DNA from 2 places in the Bradyrhizobium sp. PMVTL-01 genome. Region 1 is predicted to be linked to the other one. Evidence: riboswitches for the same ligand, from Rfam matches in the RefSeq annotation. Region 1 holds a riboswitch; the other holds the start of a gene.
The links. Region 1 has a riboswitch for cobalamin ahead of ACRQ5Q_RS07305 (TonB-dependent receptor domain-containing protein). Riboswitches for the same ligand answer to the same signal wherever they lie in the genome.

Region 2: it holds a riboswitch for cobalamin, as region 1 does, so the genes downstream of both, ACRQ5Q_RS28275 (DUF1636 family protein) here and ACRQ5Q_RS07305 (TonB-dependent receptor domain-containing protein) in region 1, are expected to answer to the same signal.

What each region holds. Positions count from the first base shown of each region.
Region 1 covers NZ_CP193982.1:1,553,685-1,556,889, forward strand. Annotated here, with positions in the region: partial or broken gene ACRQ5Q_RS07300 (IS5 family transposase) at 609-940, opposite strand; cobalamin riboswitch at 1,210-1,414, shown strand; gene ACRQ5Q_RS07305 (TonB-dependent receptor domain-containing protein) at 1,544-3,205, shown strand, end outside.
Region 2 covers NZ_CP193982.1:5,811,000-5,814,204, forward strand. Annotated here, with positions in the region: gene cobN (cobaltochelatase subunit CobN) at 1-553, opposite strand, end outside; gene cobW (cobalamin biosynthesis protein CobW) at 553-1,587, opposite strand; gene ACRQ5Q_RS28275 (DUF1636 family protein) at 1,584-1,958, opposite strand; cobalamin riboswitch at 2,055-2,275, opposite strand; gene cobO (cob(I)yrinic acid a,c-diamide adenosyltransferase) at 2,316-2,951, shown strand; gene ACRQ5Q_RS28285 (cobyric acid synthase) at 2,957-3,205, shown strand, end outside.

The DNA of each region.
Region 1 (3,205 bases):
GTGTGTGAGCCGAAGATGCGGAGCCGGAGCATCCCCTTCGTTTCGGCTATCGTTTCGGCGCATTTAGCACCACAACCGGTTCCATAATCGGCGCCGATGGGCCACCTTTTGCAGTGTTTCTGCATGATCGGCTGAGGGTTAATAAACCGGGTGGCGCTCACCCCCATCCGGGAGTCCTTGGTGGTTGCACCAGTTTATCCAGTTGCGCCGGGGTCTCAACGAAATCCCTTTGGGCGATAGGGGCGGCGCGCGCGGGATTTCGGAGGCAAGTGGTGGACCCAGTAGCCATGAGACTCTCTGGTACTTTTCGTGGTCTGTTTCAAGAGCCGCTTGCATCTGGGGGGGCGTCCACAGCTGGGTTTACGGCCTAGTTCTACTTGGTGGGAAACAGGTTCTCCACGATACGAAAGTCAGAAAGTTGTTAGACACGCAATGCGCGAGACATCGCAACCACGCCGCCCGCAGCGCGCTTGCCATCGCAGAACGCGGCCCAATCAGCCATTATCGTGCGCTGCTTCTGCCGCGCCGATATAGGTCTTGATGTACATGGTGCAATCGGGGTTCTTCGCGTGCCCGACGGTGGCGTTGCAGGCAAGTCCAACTAGGACGCGGACTCCCTTGTGATGTAGGCCCCCGTGCTGATGCACGCGAACAATGGAGGTGTCTATCATCTGAACAGCGGCGTCATGGGCAGCGGCAAGCGCGTCGATGATGCGGCCCCAAACGCCAGCCCGCCGCCAACGAACAAAGCGGTTGTAGCAGGTGGTGTACGGACCGGACCAAAGATGTCGGGCAGATCACGCCAAGGTGCTCCAGAGCGCAAGACCCAGAAGATGCCATTGAGGACACGACGGTCGTTCACCCGAGGAACGCCACGGGGCTCGTTCGGTAGCATCGGCTTGATGCCAACCCATTCATAATCGGCGAATTCGTAGCGCATGATTCGAGCCCCCAGTTTGGAAGCTTGAATCACAGCGATCTGGTCGGGCGCAACGCTTCGAGGAAGGAGCTGGTTGGACGCTTACGGGCTAAAAGCGGACATCAGCCCGCCGACAATCCCTGCTGAAACCGCCGAAAATGACCCGCAGCCAACCAATGTGAATTTATCCGTGCCTCAATGGCTTTTTGACGGGCGGCGTGTCCCAACTGGCACACCTCTAATCTTCGAGCTGACGGAGACTAGCGCCGCTTGACTCGCCTTTGAACTTCATTAAGTCTGAGAGCGGTAGTGCCCGAAGGGCTAATCAAGGGAATGCGGTGCGTCTGTTGCAACGGACAATGCCGCAGCTGCCCCCGCAACTGTAAGCGGCGAGCCGACGATCATTTAATGCCACTGGGATTGTCTTGATCCTGGGAAGGTGATCCGAAGCAGCGACCCGCGAGCCAGGAGACCTGCTACCAGCAATGGTCATGCGCGAACGCGTCGGGCGGGGTGCTCCGAAGCGTTACAAGAGGCGTTCGGGGTCTGCCGTATCAGGGGCGAAGGGCAGATCGTCGTGCCAGTGCGCGTGACGGGTGTATTGTTTCGCCGTCGAGCACAACCGTGTCGATTTCTAACTTTACTGGGCGCCCGGCGCCGTCGCGCATCTGCGCGCAATCTCTCCGCTTGATCTCGTCGAGGCAACGCTGGCGATGCTCCGCGCTGATCCCCGGGGTGGTCGTCGCGCTTTTGGCCAATGCATCTGCGTCAACGCAAAGCCCACAACAGCTTGAGCCGGTGACCGTCCGGCCGCCCAAGCCGCATGGCACTGCGAGCCGGCCCGGCCAGGAACCGGCAAATGTGCCGAAGCGGACCAGGCGCGCCGCACAGGCCGCACGGCCCAAGCCTGCGACGCGATCTATCGCAAATTCCGAGCCCGCGCCGACACCTCTCAATAGCAATGTCGTTGCAACAAGCTCCAACCTGCTCGGCCTTTCCGTCTTTCAGACGCCGGCAACAGTCGAAGTTGTCAGTCAGCAAACCATGCGCGAGCAGGGCTACCGCACCACTCCCGAGACGGTAGCAGGCGCCGTCGGCGTGCTGGCGGTCGATGTGGCAGGGGCACCTTCCGGCTTTTCCACACGCGGCTTTTCCTTTGGCGAAGTGACCGTACTCTACAACGGCCTATGGATTGGCCCGCAAAGCATCACGTCGCGCGTCCTGGATACTGCCAATCTAGAGCAAGTCGAATTTGTTAAGGGACCCTTGTCGCTAATGTCAGGCCTTGCCACGATCGGCGGCTCCGTCAACTATGTGAGCAGACAGCCCACGAGCGGTCCTATCAAGAACGAACTTGACACCTCAATAGATACACTTGGCACCTATCGGACGCATTTCGGGTCTGGCGGCAGCACGTCAGTTGACGGGCTCGACTACCGGTTCGATGTCAGCTCTTCGAAGATCAACAGCTTCATCGAAGGCGACTATCAACAGCTCAACAATATCTCGGGCCAGCTCAACTACCGGGTGACCGATTCCTTCAAAGTATTCGGTGCCATCGAGTACAATCAAGATTACGGCCACGCCTATTGGGGCACACCGCTAACAACGACAACATTCTCTGGACCTTTTTCCACGCACGGTGTCGTCGCGGGATCGGCAATCAGCACCTTTGATGGTTCAGTTATTTCGCCTGTGACAGTGGACTCGCGAACACTAAGGACGAACTACAATGTCGCCGACAATTCCATCGGTTCACATGGTCTCTGGCTGCGTGGCGGCTTCGAATGGGCGCTGAACGAGGACATTACGATCAAGAATCAAGCCTATGAATTTGGAGCCAAGCGTCACTGGTTTGACAGTGAAACTTACGCGTTCAACACTGGAACCTCGATGATCGATCGAGACCGCTTTTTTGTTAATCACAAGCAGCAGGTAATCGGCGATAACACCGACCTGATCTGGAGTTCGTCCTTTTTCGGCATGCAGAATCGCTTCGCCACGCAATTGGCAGTAAGCCGAAACGAGATTCAGTTCGCCCAGGAGCAGAATCCTGACGAGTTTCCGTTCGACTCCGTGACCGTGGTAAATCCCGCCCCTGGGCTTTATAGCCTGCCACCGCAGCCAGGCATCCGCAACAGCCGCCTAGACGATGCAGCGATCACGGTCGAAGACCAGCTCAAAATTACGCCGATGCTGGCTCTAATCGGTGGCATACGCGTCGAGGACATGACGTTGACTCGGGATGGTATCAACTTCGACGGTACGATTCCAGCAGGGCAGCCC
Region 2 (3,205 bases), 4.2 Mb from region 1:
CGCGCGAGGGATCGTAAAAGCCCATCTCAGGAACGGTCATCTCGCCGACGACCGGACCCGCATAAAGCCCCGAGGCGAGCGCGAGCTGTGCAATCGCCGCTTGCGCCGCGACGGGCCCGCCGTTGTCGCAGAGCACCTTGAGCCGCCGCAGCGTCGACACCGGCAAGGTCGAGTACACATCGAGCCGGGAGTCGTCGCGGCCGTCGGCGGGCAGCACGGCCAGAACGATGCCGCGATCTTTGGCCAGTTGCTGGAGCGCCGCGAGGCCATACGGCCAATAGGATTCGCCGCCGATCAGGCGCACCAGGATGCCGCGGGCCTGCGACAGCGTGCGCTCGATATAGGTATCGACCGAGAGCGGATGACGGAGTTCGGCGAGATTGGCGAGCCGCAGCGACGGCAGGCTGTCACGGCCACGCCGCCAGCCGGCCGCAAACGCGGCAAGGTCGGAATCCGAATACGAGAGCACCACGAGATCGGCCGGATCCTGGCCGATGTCTCTTGGCGTCGCGGTCTCCTCGAGACCGCGGCTCTCGCGGAAGACGACGTGCATCAGATACCTAGTCCTGACCTGATCGCGGTCTCGTCGATATCGCCATGCTCGCCGATCACGACGAGCTTTGACTGCCTGAGACCCGCGCCCCAGGGTCGGTCGAACTGGTGGCGCACGCGCTCGCCGACCGCCTGCAGCAGCAGGCGCATTGGCTTGCCGGCGACGGCGATGTAGCCCTTGGCGCGCAGCACGTTCTGCTCGCGCGCGAGACGCTGGACGGAAGCGACCAGCGCATCGACATCCGAAACCTCCGGAAGATCGATCACGACCGAGGCGAAATCATCGTGCTCGTGCTCCTCCTCGCCATCGTGATGCGACGGACGCGCGGCGAGATCGTTCTCGGCAGCCGCGCCGAGACCGAGGATGACGCGGGCATCGATCGCGCCGTCGGTGACGGGCAGCATCGGCACGCGGCGCGGCATCTCGGCGGTGATCGCCGCCTTGGCGGCTTCGATGCCGGCACTACCGGCGAGATCGGCCTTGGTCAGCAGCACGATGTCGGCGCAGGCGATCTGGTCCTCGAACACTTCCGACAGCGGCGTCTCGTGATCGAGATTCTCGTCTGCTGCGCGCTGCGCCTCTACCGCATCCGGATCCGGCGCGAAGCGGCCCGCGGCCACCGCCTCGGCATCGGCGAGCGCGATGACGCCGTCGACCGTGATCCGCGAGCGGATCTCCGGCCAGTCGAACGCCTTCAGCAGCGGCTTGGGCAGCGCCAGACCCGAGGTCTCGATCAGGATGTGATCAGGCCGCACCGGCCGCGCCAGCAGTTGCTCCATGGTCGGAATGAAATCGTCGGCAACGGTGCAGCAGATGCAGCCATTGGCGAGCTCGACGATGTTCTCTTCCGGACAATTGGCATCTGCGCAGGACTTCAATATTTCACCGTCGACTCCCGCGCTGCCGAACTCGTTGACGAGCACCGCGAGCTTCTTGCCGCCCGCATTGCTGAGCAGATGCTGGATCAGCGTCGTCTTGCCGGAGCCGAGGAAACCGGTGACCACCGTGACAGGGACTTTTGCGAGCGAGTTCATTCGGCGGCCTCCGGCACGACGGCAATGGGGGGAATGCGGGCAAGCGACTGCTTGCGGAAGATCTCGGGACGGCTGCGCCAAGGCACGAGGCCATCTGGCGCGGCCGCATAGGCCGCAGCGCCAGCGACGACGTCCTGCGCGTTCGCATCGGACAGGCGGCCATAGACATAGGACCAACGGCCGGGCGCGCTGAGCGCGACAGAGCAGCCCTGGCTGCAGGCCGACAGGCATTCGACGGGAACCACATTGACGCCCTCGGGCACGCCCGCCTCGAGGATCGCACCATGCAGGCGCTTGCCGGGCGTGGTCTCGCCCTCACCAAGCGTTTGGCCGGCGCGGCAGGTGATGCAGACGTGAAGTGTGACGGTCATCGCCTCTTCCAGGATAATCAGCGGGAGGCGATGAGGCGCGCGGACCATACTCCTGAAGGCCCGCTTCCCCGTCGCGGAACACCCCGTCCGCCGGTCCAAAACTCGTCCGCGCTGGCAGGTCTCCCGGCTTGCGGAGCAGGGTTTTGGCCCTTCGATCCCCGCCTTCCCGATCCCCGCGGGAATCAGTGGCTTTGGGCATCTCTCCGATCACGGTCGCGGGGGCGGCTGCATTTTGGACCCAAATCTTGCCGATTCGGACCCTATCGCATTCCCTCTTCGCCTGTCATAGGACAGGAACCAACGCCGGGCCACCATTTGCCCCCGGCCGCCTCTTGTCAAGCCGAAGGACCCGATCCGATGACGCCTGAACCGGATACCCAGACGGCCGATGAAACCGACGCCCGGCACGCCCAGAAGATGGCGAAGAAGAAGGCCGCCCGCGACAAGATCATGGCGACCAAGAGCGGCGAAAAGGGCCTCATCATCGTCCACACCGGCGCGGGCAAGGGCAAGTCCTCCTCCGCCTTCGGCATGATCGTCCGCTGCGTCGCCCATGGCTTTCCCTGCGCGGTCGTGCAGTTCATCAAGGGCGCCTGGGATACCGGCGAGCGGCGCCTGCTCACCGGCCATTTCGGCGAGCTCTGCCAGTTCCACGCCATGGGCGAAGGTTTCACCTGGGAGACGCAGGATCGCGCCCGCGACATTGCCGCCGCGCGCGCCGGCTGGGACAAGGCCAAGGAGCTGATCCTCGATCCGAACCTGCGCATGGTGGTGCTCGACGAGATCAACATCGCGCTGCGCTACGACTATCTCGACATCGCGGAGGTCGTGGAATTCCTGACGACGCAGAAGCCTCCGATGACGCATGTCGTGCTCACCGGGCGCAACGCCAAGGACGAGCTGATCGAGATCGCCGACCTCGTCACCGAGATGACGCTGGTGAAACATCCGTTCCGCTCCGGCATCAAGGCGCAGGCCGGCGTCGAGTTCTGAATTCGATGGCGCGCGCATTGATGATCCAGGGAGCCGGCTCGGACGTGGGCAAGTCGCTCATCGTCGCCGGCCTTGCGCGCGCCTTCGCGCGGCGCGGCCTGCGTGTGCTCCCGTTCAAGCCGCAGAACATGTCGAACAACGCGGCCGTCACCGTAGATGGCGGCGAAATCGGTCGCGCCCAGGCGCTGCAGGCCCTCGCGGCCGGCGTCGAGCCACACACCGACATGAACCCGGTGCTGCTCAAACCCGAGACG